One region of the Carnobacterium sp. AT7 genome, then DNA from elsewhere that is predicted to be linked to it. Evidence: predicted binding sites of a transcription regulator. Region 1 holds the regulator's gene; each other region holds the start of a gene.
What was found. Region 1 encodes Rex, which represses fermentation and respiration genes when NADH is low (regulators of the CRP and FNR family bind a similar motif). Its sites were predicted from a motif close to TTGTGAANTANTTCACAA; they were not measured.
Positions count from the first base shown of each region.

Region 2: the regulator Rex is predicted to act here: its motif matches at 3,658-3,675, upstream of CAT7_RS10145 (competence protein ComK).
Region 3: the regulator Rex is predicted to act here: its motif matches at 2,633-2,650, upstream of CAT7_RS09750 (DUF1858 domain-containing protein).

Region 1 covers NZ_ABHH01000026.1:5,429-11,191, reverse strand. Annotated here, with positions in the region: gene CAT7_RS09320 (cysteine desulfurase family protein) at 1-136, shown strand, start outside; gene thiI (tRNA uracil 4-sulfurtransferase ThiI) at 171-1,388, shown strand; gene CAT7_RS09310 (amidohydrolase) at 1,535-3,133, shown strand; gene CAT7_RS09305 (redox-sensing transcriptional repressor Rex) at 3,287-3,952, shown strand; gene tpx (thiol peroxidase) at 4,080-4,571, shown strand; T-box leader at 4,627-4,863, shown strand; gene CAT7_RS09295 (valine--tRNA ligase) at 4,937-5,763, shown strand, end outside.
Region 2 covers NZ_ABHH01000032.1:19,918-25,680, forward strand. Annotated here, with positions in the region: gene CAT7_RS10130 (SDR family oxidoreductase) at 1-427, opposite strand, end outside; gene CAT7_RS10135 (general stress protein) at 635-1,528, opposite strand; gene CAT7_RS10140 (DUF6088 family protein) at 1,767-2,522, opposite strand; gene CAT7_RS10145 (competence protein ComK) at 2,609-3,550, opposite strand; gene CAT7_RS10150 (DUF1659 domain-containing protein) at 3,784-3,987, shown strand; gene CAT7_RS10155 (DUF2922 domain-containing protein) at 4,042-4,266, shown strand; gene CAT7_RS10160 (peptidoglycan-binding protein) at 4,362-5,465, shown strand; gene CAT7_RS10165 (deoxynucleoside kinase) at 5,587-5,763, shown strand, end outside.
Region 3 covers NZ_ABHH01000029.1:13,559-19,321, reverse strand. Annotated here, with positions in the region: gene CAT7_RS09765 (acyl-CoA dehydrogenase family protein) at 1-221, shown strand, start outside; gene CAT7_RS09760 (chorismate mutase) at 355-948, shown strand; gene CAT7_RS09755 (DUF438 domain-containing protein) at 1,051-2,370, opposite strand; gene CAT7_RS09750 (DUF1858 domain-containing protein) at 2,375-2,599, opposite strand; gene CAT7_RS09745 (bifunctional glycosyltransferase family 2/GtrA family protein) at 3,092-4,144, shown strand; gene CAT7_RS09740 (glycosyltransferase) at 4,141-5,763, shown strand, end outside.

The sequences.
Region 1 (5,763 bases):
AGCAATGAATGTACCTGAAAAAATAGCCACAAGTGCTGTGCGTATTAGTTTAACAGATACAAATAAATTAGAAGAAGCAAAGATTTTTATGGAAGAATTTGATCATTTGTATCAACAATTTAAAGATATCAAATAGATCAGAGAATTAACAGAGGGGAAGTAACTAGCACATGCAATACGATGAAGTAATGATACGCTATGGCGAACTATCAACAAAAGGAAAGAATAAGAAAATTTTTATCAAACAATTGGCTCATAATGTAAAGTTTGCTTTGCATGATTTTGAAGCATTGAAAGTCCACGGAGAACGCGACCGGATGCATTTAGAATTAAATGGTTCAGACAGTGATGCTGTTCTGGAAAGATTAGAATCTATTTTTGGCATTCAAACATACTCTCCAGTTAGACGCATAGAAAGAGATCTCGAACTTGTAAAAAAAGTTGCTGTTGAAATGATAAAAGAATTATATACAGAAGGAAAAACATTCAAAATCGCTACTAGACGTTCAGATCATGATTATGAGCTAGACACAAATGATATGAACCAACTGCTTGGAGCTGAAATTTTCAGTAAAATTGAAGGCATAAAAGTTCAAATGAAGAAACCAGATATTACCTTGCGAGTAGAAATTCGTAATGAAGGTTTCTTTCTTTCAAGCAGAACCATTTTAGGAGCAGGAGGTTTACCTGTCGGATCAAGTGGCAGGGGAATGCTGATGTTATCTGGCGGAATTGATTCACCAGTCGCCGGTTATTTAACTATGAAACGCGGTGTAGATATTGAAGCTGTTCATTTTCATAGCCCGCCCTATACAAGTCCACGTGCTCTTCAAAAAGCAAAAGATCTTGCTGCTAAGTTAGCTGCTTTTTCAGGGAGTGTTCAATTTATTGAAGTACCGTTTACTGAAATTCAAGAAGAAATCAAAAAAATCGTTCCAGAAGGTTACTTAATGACAGTTACGAGAAGGTTAATGATGAGATTGACTGATCGTATTCGTGAAGAACGGAAAGGCTTAGCAATCATTAATGGAGAATCACTAGGACAAGTTGCTTCACAGACGTTGCATAGTATGATAGCCATTAACGATGTGACGGCTACTCCCGTTATTCGACCAATTATTTCGATGGATAAAAATGAAATTATTGAAATTGCTCAAAAAATAGATACGTTTGAGCTATCGATTCAACCATTTGAAGATTGTTGTACAATTTTTGCACCGCCATCACCTAAAACGCAACCTAAATTAGAAAAAGCACGTAAGTATGAATCTAGACTTGATGTTGAAGGGTTAATAGAAAGAGCAATGAATGGCTTAGTGATTACAAAAATTACTGTTGGAGACACATTAGAAGCACAACAAAAAGCTGATTTTTCAAGTTTGCTATAAAAATCAGCTAAAACGCTGAAAAAGGACTGAATGCATCGTATGTGCTTAGTCCTTTTTTTGTAGCTTTACTAGCATTAATTTATCAGATGTAACATGATGTTTGAGTGGTTATTCTTAAAAGGTGAATTGAGACAGGAGGATGTAAAGTGAAGTTATGGAAAAATGGTCTTTTTTATACAATGGAAAACGAAGGAGAAACCGTTTCAGCTGTGATCACTGATAATGAGAAAATAGTAGCTGTTGGCGAGGAAGCAGAGTTGAAAAAAAACTTTGTTAAACATTTGACTGAAGAGATTGATTTAAATGGAGAAATAGTTTTTCCTGGTTTTGTAGACAGCCATTTACATTTGTTGTGGTATGGCTTGAGTCTTGCTCGTTTAAATTTAAATCAATTGAAAAGTAAAACAGAAAGCATGGCTAAGATACGAGAAGCCGTTCAGCGGTTATCGCCTAATGAATGGTTATTCGTGGAAGGTTACAATGAAAATGAATGGCAAGATGACTCAACACCTATAACCAAAATAGACTTAGATGCTATCTCAACAAATCACCCCCTATTGGTTCGTAGAATTGATTATCATAATGTTGTGATCAACACGCCGTTGATCAATAAAATTGGAATCAAAGATGGGCAGATCTATAATGGTGGTGGAGAGATCCAATTAGATCAAGAAGGTAAAGTCACTGGGGTTTTAAAAGATGAGGCTACAAATTTAGCTATAAACGCTTTTCCAATGGCAACACCAAAAGAGCAAGAGGAATACTTAACATTAGCAATTGAAGATTTATGGGCAAAGGGAGTAACGGGTGGTCATTCTGAAGACTTGCATTATTTTAACGGCTTTGAAGGAACGTTGAAGACGTTTCACGATGTCATTGAAGAGAAAGAAAAAGCTTTTCGGGTTCATTTACTAATTCATCATGAGGAACTGAAAGCATATAATCATTCCGAGGAAAGTTTTCTAGATGGCAATCCTTTTATAGAATTAGGTGCTATGAAAATATTTTATGATGGAACTGTTGGATCTCAAACAGCATTAATGAGTCGGCCTTATGCTCGGAGCACTAATTATGGTCTAAAAGTTCAAACAGATGAAGTTTTTGTTTCTTTAATAAAAGCTGCACGCAAAGCTGAGTTACCGGTAGCTATCCACATATTGGGAGATCATGCGTTTAAAAAAGTAATAGAAACACTTCGTGAGTATCCGCCGCTAATTGGCCAACTCGATCGTATGATTCATACACCTTGGTTGAATAAAGAACTGCTAAAGGAAGCAAAAGATTTGCCGTTGATTTTTGATTTACAGCCGCAATTTATGAGCAGTGATTTGCCTTGGGCGCTTGATGTTTTAGGTGAAAATCATCCGCCATTAGTTTTTGCTTGGAAGAGTATAAAAGATGCTGGGTTTCCTATTGCTGGAGGAAGTGATGCTCCAGTTGAAATACCTAATCCTTTTTATGGCATACACGCAGCTGTTACAAGAACTGTAAGAGGAACAGAAAGTACCAAAAGGTATTTTCCAGAAGAGGAATTATCAGTATTTGAAGCTCTGTCTCTCTATACCACAGGAAGTGCTGCGGCTGGATATAAAAAAAATTCTAGAGGGAAAATAAAATCAGGTTATCTAAGTGATTTTACTATTTTAAAACAGAACCCTTTTAAAGTGAAAACCGAATTTTTATGTGACATAGAAGTTTCAAAGACCGTCATAGGTGGCGAGATAGTATTTCAAAATAATGATTAATCAGTAGTAGAGTACGTTTTACTATGAAGATGGCTAATAAGGGTCATCTTCTTTTTTTGTTCAATATAATTGTGATTAACATCACAATTATATTGAGTTAATCGCTAAAAGATGATATGATAATTAAGAAATTGAATGTCAGGAGGAGAAAATGTGGAACTAAATCCCAAGATACACCAAATTCCAAATGCAACGGCTCATAGGCTACCTATTTATTATCGGTCTTTAAAAAAATTGAATGAAGCGGGTGTAGAGCGTGTTAAATCAAAAGAATTAAGTCAGATGACACAAATTCCTTCTGCGACGATCCGACGTGATTTTTCGCATTTTGGTGAATTAGGCAGAAGTGGATATGGTTATGAAGTTGTTTATGTAACAGAAGTTTTTCGTGAATTGTTAAATGTGAATAATATCATTAATGTTGTACTTGTCGGAGCTGGAAACCTTGGACAAGCGATATTAAGAAATAACTTTAAAAAAGAAAGAAATATCATCATCAAAGGTGCTTTTGATAATGATTCAAGTCAATTTGGGAAAGAAATTTCAGGTATCCAAATTTTACCAATGGAACAAATGAAGGATTTTATTATAAGTGAACAAATTTGTACAGCTATTTGTGCTGTACCTAGTGAGGTATCTCAAGAAGTAGTGGAACAACTGATTGATGCAGGTATTACTTCTATTTTAAACTTTGCACCAGGAAGAATAAAAGTGCCCGTTAACATTCAAATGAAGTATATTGATTTTTCTAGCGAAATTTTTACCATGGTTTACCAAAATGAAGCTCTTTACCCGGCTAACTTAGTTGAAGAAGACTAGGATTACAGCTGAAAAAAAGTGAAAAAGCAGAACGGATTAGATTCGTTATTTTATGCTGGAATATTGCTTTAAAAAAGGATTCTTCGTATACTATTCTAAGAGAAGTTATAGAATAGGGAGTGTTCGTATGGAGATAACGAGAAAAGGTACACCGTATAAATTAAAAGGGGTACAACCAAAAGTTGGCAATAAAGCACCTGATTTTGAAGCAGGAAATTTAACAGATGAACAAATTAAGTTAAGTGACTTTGCTGGTAAAGTGGTATTAATCAGTGTGGTACCAGATATCGATACGCGAGTATGTGCGTTGCAAGCAAAAGAATTTAATAAAATTGCGAGTGAATTAGAGGGTGTCCAACTAATTACGATTTCTAATAATTCCAAAGAAGAACAAGCTGATTGGTGTGCTGGAAAAGATATTTCAATGGAAATGTTGCACGACAGCAATTTAGAATTTGGCGAAGCGTATGGTTTAGTAATGGAAGAGCTAGAAAAGTTAGCTCGTTCAGTGTTCGTAATCAACCCTAAAGGCGAAATTACTTATCAAGAAATTGTTTCAGAGATGTCTAGCGAGCCCGATTATGATCAAGCTATCAAAGCGGCAAGAGCTGCGCGCTGATAAAACAGTAAGAAGCATATTGAAATATAGCTTTTTTAATGCTACTATATAAAAATAAAAGGCAATGAACAAGAGGAGTAATTTTATTTGCTGGCTTTGAGAGAATAGAACAGATGCTGAGAGTTCTTAGTCACAGTAAAATGAAGGTAGCTTGGGAGCTGGCAAGGTGAAAGTAAAGTAACTTTGTTCGGAGTAACGATCCGTTAAAAATGGAACTAAGAGGTATACTTTTGAAGATAACAAAAGTGTGCAATATAGGTGGTACCGCGAATGAACAGCATTCGTCCTAATAATAATTTATTATTAGGATGGATGCTTTTTTTGTTTTTCAGATTGATTAAGTGAAAGTATAAAGGAGAGATAAAATGACAGACGAATTGAAAATGTCTACTAAATATCAACCGAATGAAGTAGAAGCTGGTCGTTATGATAAATGGGTAGAAAAAGGCTTGTTTAAACCAAGTGGGGATAAGACGAAAGAACCTTATTCTGTGGTTATTCCGCCTCCCAATGTAACTGGTAAACTGCATTTAGGTCATGCTTGGGATACAACTCTGCAAGATATCATTGTTAGACAAAAAAGAATGCAAGGGTACGATACATTATGGTTGCCAGGAATGGACCATGCTGGAATTGCAACTCAAGCAAAAGTGGAAGCGAAACTTGCTGAGGATGGAATTTCACGTTACGATCTTGGACGCGAGAAATTTATTGATACCGTATGGGATTGGAAAGAAGAATATGCAAGTGTTATTCGCGAGCAGTGGGCAAAAGTTGGGATTTCAGTTGACTATAGCCGCGAACGTTTTACGTTAGACGATGGATTATCTGAAGCGGTACGGAAAGTATTTGTTACAATGTACAATAAAAAATTGATTTATCGTGGAGAATACATCATCAACTGGGATCCAAAAGCTAAAACGGCTTTATCTGATATCGAAGTGATTCATAAAGATGTTGAAGGTGCTTTTTACCATATGAGTTATCCTTTAACAGATGGAAGTGGAGTAGTTGAAATTGCTACGACCCGACCTGAAACGATGTTAGGTGATACAGCAATTGCGGTACATCCTGAAGATGAACGTTACAAACACTTAGTCGGTAAGACCGTTATGTTGCCATTGATGAATCGTGAAATTCCTATCATTGCAGATGAGTATGTTGAGATGGATTTCGGTACAGGTGTAGTGAA
Region 2 (5,763 bases), on a different contig from region 1:
CCGTGATATCACCAATTTTTTCTTGAACATGTTGCTCACCAGCATTATTGACCAGAATATCTAAATGACCCCATTCTTTCATAACTTTAGCAGTAACTTCTTGGGCATATGATTCTTGACCTACATCACCTTTGAATATTAAAGCTTTGCGCCCGATCTTTTCAATTCGATTTTTCGTGTAGTTCGCATCGTCATCAGATTCCAAATAGCCGATAGCTACATCTGCTCCTTCTTTTGCAAAAGCAATCGCTACCGCTTGACCAATACCACTGTCTCCACCCGTAATAATAGCGGTTTTCCCTTCCAGTTTTCCAGCAGCCTTATAATTAGGATCTTCTGTTTGCGGTTCAGGGTTAACATTTTTACTTTCGTCATCTATCAAATAATTAGCTTTAGGTTTTTGTGTTTCTTTTTCATTAATTGTCATTGTTATTCCCTCCTCGGTTTCTTTTCACAACTAGCATATCAACTTCAGAAAACGAATTCAAATAAGAGGACTTCTTTGACTAAAATAATTTTCTAGCGATTTGGCTAATTTTTTTTGTTCAGGTAACTCGCTATAAATTACCTCTACGACAGTTCTGATACGCATAAAAAAAGGGCGATAAAAAACTCACCCTTTTTGCTTAACTATTTAGTTCGTTTTATCATCTTTTTTTATCGATTTCCCACCAGCATTTTCAAATTCATCGCTATAATAAGCATCACTTTCTGGTTGTTTAACCTGTTGGTCTGGTTTTGCTTCTTCCAATTTTCCAGCTCCGTTTACATGAACAGAATTAGCAGCAGAATCACCTCCATCTACTACACCTTTACTAATATTACTAGGATAAACATGGTCTTCATTTTCAGCCACTACAGTAGACTCGTCTCCAGTTAACTGGGGAACTTTGTCAAATGAAGAATCTTTTACATCTTTCGTTTCTGCGATTGGACTGCTTGATTCCTCTTTAGTAAAAGATGATACTTGTTTGTCAGGAGCTGTAACCGGATTGCCAGCAATATCTTCTCTGGAAGATTGAGCTTTAGTCGGATCAAATTGTTCTCCATCACCAGGAGTTGCTTCCATTTCTTCTTTTGTAGATGTTTCAGAAGGAGTAGAGGCTACATTTCCATTATTACTAGTGTCTGTTACATTCAATACTGCTTCATTTACTTGTGATAAATGATTTAAATTAGACGGTCCCGCGCTATTGACCAGTATCACGATTTCGTCATTTTCTAAAGCTTCTGTAAAATGGTCACCAGAACCTTCTTCAACACCATAATCTTCTAAAGGATTAGACGGCTCATCAGAATTGTATCGGCCAAAACTAAAAGATTGTTTTAACTTTTCCCATAACGATAACCCTTCACCCGGATTTACTGCATCCACTTCAACCAAGGTTAGATCTTCTAACTGACTTTCTGTCTTTTCATTTGTTACGATAATGATTTCATCAGCCAAATAGCCTTCGTTGATTAATCGTTCTACTGCACTGACTGTTTCTTCTTTTGACATATATGTTCCTTCAACTCTTCTATCCATTAAAAATCACGCTCCATTTCATATTAGTAATACTGAAATCTTTACTATAATGATGCACTGTTTTCATTTATAAAAGCTGTTTCAGACATCCTTAATTTATCTTTATGATAGCAAAATTCCACATTACTAGCAAAGAAGAAGCCTTTGTTTGTAGTATAAACTGTAACTAATTTAGTTAAGCATAAAAAAAGCCAGTAGGATTCTACCGACTTTTTATCTCTATAGCCTAACTGGTGGTTTACTCATTTTCATAAGAATCGCTTCTATTCGTTTTATTGACTTCATTTTGCTTTTTAGAACCTATTGTAATAATGATTTCGTCTTTTTGTTCTTCCAGATAGACCTTGTTTTTAATAAATTCAGCAGCTCTAAGAACAACTTTTTGACTGTAAAAATCAACTGCAAATGCTATAAGCTTAGCTGCTTCTAAATGGTGATTATTCATGTAATGAGTCAGTGCATAATTGTATTGCAGTGTATCTCCTTTTATCAAGTCATTTTTTATTAGATCTAATATTTGCAGATACCGATAATTTTTATTGGTTACTATTGTTGGAGGACTCATCAGCTTAAAGTTTACATCAGTTGTTTCAATGTTTCCCTTCCTTTTTTCATTTGTTGCAACAATGATTTCGCTTGGATTATTGCTGATTAATCCAAGCTTATACAAGTAAGTTTCCCCCGTCAAATATCCAAAGACGTTTCCTCTTTTATCTTTTATATACGTTCTTTCAATCAACTCAGTACTATCAATACCCGATTCATCTGCTTGCTCTATTTCATCCCTGTAATAGACACCCGTTCCAAAACGCTTTAAACACTTATCTTCTTTCATTATTCTCATTAATATTACATTCACATTTTTTCGTACTTGATGACTCTCTTTATCCTCGTCAGTATATTTCTCTATGTAATGCATAATATCAGAAATAAAAATTGGACTACCTATTTTTTGACTCAAAATATATGTTTGGACAAGCTTTGTTAAATTCATAAAGACCTCCTTATTTAGTTGTTCAATCGAAAAAACAGACTTTTCATTCTATAAAATTAAGCGGTAATCTGCAAGAAAAGCAGTCATTAGTCGTTTGCTTCATTCATAAATGTAAGTAATATATCATTTAGATTAGGATGGTCATCTCCTAAAAGAACTGTTAAAGACTGCTTTCTTATGGCTATTTTAAGTTCATTGCACATGTTCTGAATAAAAAACACGTATCGTTCTAAGGTTAAATGATCTATCTGATTAGGAATTAAGATTCCTTTGAAATGGGACTCTTCAAGATGATTTCTATATTGGACAGTTTGCAGATTATAGTGAGTGAGCAACATTTCTTTTGCAAATAGCTGCTGACAGAAACTTAGCACCGCTCCTTTTTCTACTTGTTTCAAAAAACGCCTTTGTTCAGTCACTACACTATTTATTGACTGGTTTTTAAAGTGTAAACGAACCTTGTTTGATTGCTCAATCAACTCATACTGACTAACATGATGGAGAGCAAACCAACTACTAGTCCCTTTCAGTGAACTTTTTTCAGGTATAAAAACTAATTCACCTAGAACATAAGGAATTTTGTAATAAAAACCTAACAGTTGACTTGACGACCGTATTTTTTCATAGGGAATTCCTTTATGATCTATGAAACGCTTCATTAAGTCTTTTGACGTTTCTTTCGTTTTAAGCGGATATAAATTGGACTGAAAAACGATCGTATTGAACGGCGTTGAAGAATGGTGACTAATATCCATCACATAAAAGGTCTGGTAATTGAGTAAAATCTGATTTTGTTCGATACTTCTTTTCAACCACTCGTCTATTGTATAGGTTGTGGAACTTATTTTATCAGCTGTGCTTGTCACACTTGTATGAATGTATTCTTCTTCATCATAACACTCTTCTTGCAAATGATTCTCTTTTTGATAGTTTAATTCTTCTAAAAAAATACATAATATACTTTCTAATTCACAATCCAATTTCATTTTGTTGAAAAGGGGTTTATTTTGACTAAAAGAATCTTTCAATCTGGTATCCTCATTTCCCTCAACCTATTACATATATATAACAATTGTAATCGTTATCAAGTGAAATAGCACGAAAAATTTAATTTATCTGTAGGAATTTTATAAGCTTGTGTTTTATTTCGCATTCTTCGACACAATAGGTAACACTATTTTTATTCTAGCCGTTATTAGAAGTGTAAGATGTCATGACAAATAGCTTACACAGCAACTTATCTCAAGAGGAGGAAGCAATTATGCAAAAAGAATGGACAAAAGGAGCAATCGAAGTACATTTTGAGGATGCAGCAAATGAGAAAGTATTATCACGCAGCTATTCAAACACAATCAAAAATGTCACACCGGAACAAGTTGAAGGGTTTACTGCTGCTTTAGAAGCTTTGACTAGTTTCCCATATTTAGAAACCGTCATGGTTGAAGAATATACGTATACCCGCTAAACGGTAACAAACTTTATATTCAATTAGTTTACCCACAAAAGGAGGAAGTAAGACATGGCAAAATCACTTGAATTAAGATTTGGGACAAGCTTAGGAAAAACTAAAGCAATGAGCGTAAAAGATCCTATTCTCAACCTAACAAAAGAACAGGCCCTACAAGCAATGAACTCTATTATCTCATTAAATATGTTTCAAATTGAAGGTACAAACCCTTATGCTACTACGGTTGGAGCACGCTACGTTGAACGGGTCGTAAATGATATTTTCGAAGTAGAATAAAACGTGTCAAAAATCGGTTAGACTAACTATTCAGATATGCAAGTGAGATGAGACCTTTTGTCTCATCTCACTTTTTTTTCAAAGGAGGAATTCAAATGACGTATACGATCGAACAACAACTTTTACCCATCACTCAAAAAAAGCTAATCAGCAGCAGCTTGATTATTGCTCATGAATCAGGGAATGCCAAAAATAGTGGTCCATTAGCTTTAGAAAATGAGATTGCTTTTATGAAACAACAGGCTCAGTCTAACGGTGCTTTCACGAGTCATTGGGTTGGCGGCGGTGGCAGAATCATTCAAATTGCTGAAACAGGGAAAGTACAGTTTGGTGCGGGAAAATATGCAAATCCTCATGCCTATGCACAAGTAGAACTGGCTCGAACATCAAATTCGGACTGGTTTAAAAAAGATTATCAAGCTTATATATGGCTCTTGCGAAACCTTGCAACTGAATCAAGTATCCCAATAACTTTAGATTCTGGTACTACTATTGCTTCTAAAGGTATTAAAACGCATCATTGGGTCTCTAGCAATTTAGGCGGAACAACTCATAAAGATCCCGCTGCCTACCTTTTACAGCACTCTATTACGCTTGAACAATTTGCTAAAGATTTGACTACGACTAGTCAAACTGTTCTTATACCTATTCTTTCACCATCTAAACCAAATCATTTATATCATCTTGTTTTAAAAAAGGATTCTTTATGGAGCATTGCTAAAAAATACCATACAACGCTTACCTGGCTGAAAAAAATAAACAACATATCTTCTGAAACCCTATCGATTGGTCAAACGTTACTTATATCCATTGACCAACAACCATCCCTTACCTTCTCACAAACTGAGGCAATCAAAATGGTTCAAAAAATGTTGGGCATTAAACAAGACGGCTTATTTGGATCACTAACAAAGCAAGGCTTAATAAAATTGATCCAAAAAACGGTTGGTTCTGCTATAGACGGCTATTGGGGACCTAAAACTGCTGCAAACATGAGAACCTTAAAAAGTGGTTCAACCGGTTGGGATGTTTACGCAATCCAAGCCTTCTTATTAGGCAATAACTTTCAAATTGTTGGGATGCCAGATAACACTTTTGGGCCAAACACAGTACGTGCAGTAAAAGAATTCCAAATCGTTTCTGGCCTTCAATCTGACGGGATTGTTGGCCCAAAAACGTGTCAAAAATTAGTTGTCTAACGTAGTTTATTTCGCCTATGTTTCAAAATTCACCGAACGAATACCCCAAAATATGGTATACTAGAACTCGCAAAAGAATGTAGAAGAAGACATCGGTCTTTGATAGGAGTGTGGCCGTTATATGAGGGGAGAAAATAAAGCTGTGATTGTTTTAGCTGGTATGATTGGTGCTGGTAAGAGCACCTACACAAAATTTATTTCAGAAGCATTAGGAAGTGAAGCTTTCTATGAAAGTGTGGATGATAATCGTATTTTAGAAAAATTTTATGAAAATCCTGAGCGCTGGGCTTTTTCATTG
Region 3 (5,763 bases), on a different contig from region 1:
TATGGATGCCGCGCTTGTCAGCTATTAAAAACTATTCTGTTGAAGCGTCTATCAAAACGGTCGAGGAAATGGTAAGAGCAAGTGGTGGGCGTTCATATTACAATGATACCGAATTATCTCGTTTACTACGCGATGTCTACGCTGGATTGTTCCAAACATCTGACCAAGAATCACTCCACGATTCATGGGCAACACTATTGCTGGGACCGATTCAAAAATAATTTCTGTTCGTAACAGTAGTAGTACGAAAATAAAAAATGATCAAGATAAAATAGAACTTCAGCAACTTCGTCATCTTTATTACTATAGAAGCAACGAACCAATTCTTTAAATAGAAAAATGGAGGAATTAAGTATGAAATTTGAATCAAATGAAGGATCAACAAATCATTATGATGAACGTTTTTTCCTGATTGATGAAAAGATTTGTGATTTATTAAACCAACGTAAAGAAGTTCTGGGGAAAAATACAATTTTTCCACCAGATGAGGTGATTTCTAGGTTGGCCGACGAGTACGACCTCCAGGAAGAGTATTTACAATCGCTCTTTACAACAATGGCAATGGAAGATAGTCTCAAGCCAATGGTTGTGCCTGTCAAATTCAAAAAATATGTGCCAGTACTTAAGATTTATGAAAATGATGGAGTTATGTATACGGTGACCTTTATTCGGCAATATGCTAACGCTAGCGTACTATACTTGCATATGGATTGGGAAGAGAAAGAAGATGCTAACTTTTATCCTGATATGCTTGATTTGTTTATTAATGATACGTATTTCTGCCATTCAGAAGGAGGCGGAGGAACAACAGAACATGCGAGCCATAGCTATATTATTTCACCTGCTTTGCCAGATGATCTTACTGGAATTGAACTTGTCTTTAAAGAAGCTGGCAGACCTTTTGTAGAAAATCCAACTGGTTTTGAATTTACAATTAGCTTAGGATAACCAAAAAACTATCAAACAACCTGTCATCCTTATATGGAATGATGGGTTGTTTGATAGACTTAGTTCCAATAGTTGTCCTGACTTTAATATTAGTGAATAAGGCTAGTTGTTTTCACTCAACAACCGATGTTCTCCGTGGATTTTTTGAATTTCGGTAATATCTTGTGTGACTTCTAAACAGCCTAGGTAGTCAGTTGTTTCAGGATCGTGAATAGCAAAATAACGAATATAAATCATTTTTCCGCGTAAATTAATCCAAAATTCGGCTTCATTTCTTTCTCCACTTCTAAAATCATCAAGAATTTTCTGAACCATATGCATACTTTTAGGTGGATGACAGTTGATCACTTCGCGTCCTATAACAGAATTTGTACGGGGAAAAACGCGATTCTTTCCTTCTGAATAGAAACGAACGCGATCTTCATTGTCCACGAAAGTTAAATCTACAGGTAAAACGCCAAAAATTGCCGTTAATTCTTTTAATTGAAGGACACCTGTTGGTAAAACGATAGAACCTTTACTTAATGAATTATCTTGCCAATCATAGTGTTCCGTTTCGGTAATAGGAGGGGCCTCAGAAATAGCTGCTGTCATAGCTGCTGCTTTTTTTGCTGCTTCTGATCGATTTTCTTGCTGATCTTTTTCTTGTGCTAGAGCATCTTTACTCGGCTTCCAAGACAAAGGCTTAGGGATAAAAGCAAACCCAATATCTAAGCTGTCTTCAGCAATCCATTGCCAATCTGCTAGGGAAAACACATCTAAAACCATTGGAATCATGATTTCTTCTTCTTTAAAAATCATTTCATCAACTTCTGTTATAATGTGCTCTATTTTGTCTCTTAAAGGATTAATGGCAAATTTTTCGCTACTTAAATAAAAGTTCACATCTTTGATCGCAGAGCGTATATCGTCATCAACACCCCACATGACTTTTGGGGGTGCAGTAATGCCGTACCGTTCCATATAAGAAAAAATCAACGTTTCTTTTCGAGCATAATGTTTATCAATTTGCATCAAGTCTAATAGAGCGTGTTGCAGGCGTTTTTTTTGAGAAAAGTCACCGGTAGCAAATCGGTCAAAAGCTTCTTGGATTTCATCTTCTAAGAGTGAGCGGATTACTCTGTTTTCTAGTTTTAAAGTGTGAACAGGATGCCCCGGATGTTCATGTTCGTAATTCGAACGATGGATATCTCTAATGGAACCTTTAAATACAGCCGCATGAACATTACATAGATGTTGGATTTCTGAAGGATCCAAACCGCTAGCAATTAATTCTCTTTCTGCAGCTGTAATTTCGCTGACATCCACCCCATCAAAAGACTCATCAAAAAGACGCTTGGCTTCTTCAAACTCTCCGCCTTCATGAAGCAACGTTAAAATCTCAACAATTTTTTTCTGACGCTGAACAGTATTGTTTTCCATAAATTCACTCCTTAATGGTAAAGCCTAATTGTTCCAATTGATCAATAATGACTTGTAAATCAACTTTTTTCATCTTTGCTCCCTTTGGAATAGTCATATACCTTCCCACAGTCGTTAACATGCCAGGTGTTTGAATATCTTTTAAACCTAAGTCAAATAAAACATGTTGGATTTCCGGATGTGCGGTAACTAATTCGTAAACAGAAGAGCCTAAACTGATTTCTTTCATAGCGAATCTCCATTTCTAAAATGTTGGAATTTATTGTTAATTATATCACATATTAGAGAATATAAAAGACTGAATAACAAGATGAAAGAGATCGTTATTTAAATTTACTACTAAATAGTTTGTTTTTTTCCTATATTTATAGGCTTTTTAAAGAGAATTCTATCTGGAAATACATCTGTTACAATGAGTGGTTTTGTATTGTTAGTTAAGATGAGTTTAGGAAATGTTGAACAATTAAATGGGTTGTATTAACTGATATGGATGAAAAAGGAGCGAAAATAGTAAAGATAAAAAAAGAAATCATTTGATGATAACTAATTGTGAACAAAATTGACATAATAGATCAATGGAAAAATTGATTTCGGTATAAATTAATGGAATAAAAAAAAAGTCTGTGCTATAAATAAAAGAATCTAATTTTTGAAGAATCCAATGATTTTTTGAAAGTTAAAGGCTGAGAATTTAAACCTTAGTTAATTAAAGGGGAATATTATGGAAAATATAGTAATTGTCATACCATCTTTAGAGCCAGATGAAAAGCTCCTAAGCTTGTTGGAAACTATTAGATCAAGGCAATCAGTTACAATACCAATCGTGATTGTAGATGATGGGAGTGGCATTGCATTTGAAAAGTATTTTCAAATTGCAAAAGATAAATTTGACTGTATCGTTCTAACGCATGAACAGAATTTTGGTAAAGGACGAGCTTTAAAGACAGCTATGAACTATGTGTTGAAGCATTTTGAAAAGGCTAAAGGAATCGTCACGATTGACTCAGATGGACAACATCGATACAAGGATATGGTCTTTTGTGTTGATGCTTTTAATGTTCATAAAGATGCATTAATTATGGGAGTAAGAAGTTTTGATGGGAAGGTACCTTTTAAAAGTAAATTTGGAAATCTTCTAACAAGGAGAATAATGAAAGTCATAACAGGAATTAAATTAACAGATACTCAAACGGGATTAAGAGTTATTCCCCGTTTCTTTATGGAGCAGTTAGTAAATACTTCAGGTGACAGATTTGAGTACGAAATGAGCATGTTGTTGGAAGCGAAAAAGCAACAGGTACGTATTGTAGAAGTGCCCATTAAAACAGTTTACATTGAAGAAAATCAATCGTCTCATTTTCATGCTTTGTTCGATTCGATTGCTATTTATGCCGTTTTTATTAAATATCTTTTTTCATCTGTTTTTTCTTTTTTTATTGATATCAGTATTTTTTCTTTAATTATTTATTTTATAGGAGAAAGTAATTTTCAAGCTATCACGATAGCTTCGTATATTGCGCGCAGTATATCTTCATTATTTAATTATCTGGTAAACAATTATATCGTCTTTAAGAATGGTAGTTCTAATAGCTTTATTAAATACTATGGTCTAGTTATTATACAAACATTTATCTCAAGTTTATTCGTTTCATTGGTACATAATGTGCTAATGGATTTTAATCCTACGCTAGTAAAGGTAGTGATAGATTTATTACTATTCGTCATTAGTTTTTATGTTCAAAAAAAATGGGTTTTTCATAAGGTGGTCAAATGAAAGATAATAAAAAGATACTTTATTTAGCAGCTGTTCTATTTTCAGTCATTTATTTAGTGTGGAGACTGTTCTTTACGTTACCTTTATCAGGATCATTATTTGCCCTTATTTTTGGTATAGCACTTTGGGTGAGTGAAGTCGTTTCAAATTTCACAGCATTTATTTTGATTTGGAGTAAGAGCAAAGAAAAAATATTGGAAAAACCGGTACTAGAAAATGAAGCATACCCGCATGTAGACGTAATAATAGCAACACACAATGAGGATGTAGATTTATTATATAAAACGGTTAATGCCTGTGTTCATATGGAATACCCTGATCCTTCAAAAGTTCATATTTATTTATCTGATGATACTAATAGAAAAGAAGTTAAGGAATTGGCAAAACAATTCAATGTGGGATATGCAGGTTTTGAAAACAATAAGCATGCAAAATCAGGAAATTTGAATAATGCATTAAGTATGACGAATTCCCCATTAGTTGCAACTTTTGATGCAGATATGATACCTTATTCAAAATTTTTAATGGAAACCGTTCCTTATTTTATGGAAGATTTCAAGGTTAAAGATGACCCTAATCATAAACACCTTGGTTTTATTCAAACCCCTCAAAGTTTTTACAATGCCGATATTTTTCAATATAATTTATTCTCAGAAAATTCAATAGCTAATGAACAAGATTTCTTTTCTAGAGAAGTAAATGTATTAAATAATGCACATGATACAGCTATATACACAGGATCAAATACATTGATCCTAAGACAAGCGATTGAAGAGGCTGGCGGTTTTCCAACCAATACGATTACAGAAGACTTTCAATTAGGGGCAAAAATAAATAGTTGCGGCTATAGAAGTATTTCAACGCTTGAACCAATGGCCAGTGGGCTGACCCCAACTGATTTTCAAAGCGTCTTGAACCAGCGTGTAAGATGGGCACGCGGTGTTATCCGTAGTATCTATAATTTACGCATATTAACTAATCCTAATTTTAAATGGAATCAGAAATTGGTTTTTCTAAATAGTTATTTGTATTGGTGGTCATTTTTTAGGCGTCTTTTGTATGTATTTGCTCCAATTTTATTTACTGTATTCAACATTCGTGTAGTTGATACTGATTTTTGGATATTAATGTGTTTTTGGCTTCCTAGTTATTTTTTATTACAAAGTGCTATGACCAGCGTCTCGGGCGAAATAAGATCGCAACGTTGGGGAGAGATACAGGAAACAATCTTTGCACCTTATTTAGTAATACCTGTATTTTTAGAGTCTATTGGAATCACAGAAAAAAAATTCAAGGTTACGAAAAAGTCAGTGAACAAATCACGATATGAATTGTTATTTGTAGTTCCGCATCTAATAATGCTGCTCCTTTCACTTTACGGTTTAGTTAAATTTAATTATGGAAAATACGGTTCGGAATTATTGTATGGCAGTGTTATTACGTTCTGGTTATTACATCATATAGTGAATCTTGCATATGCCGTTTTATTCTCTCTAGGCCGGCCAATTTATCGTAAATTCGAAAGGTTTTATGCCAAAGAAGCGATAACGATAACTTGCTTAAACCATAGTTATTCACTCTATACGACAAACATATCAGAAGAAGGGCTGTCATTCTTT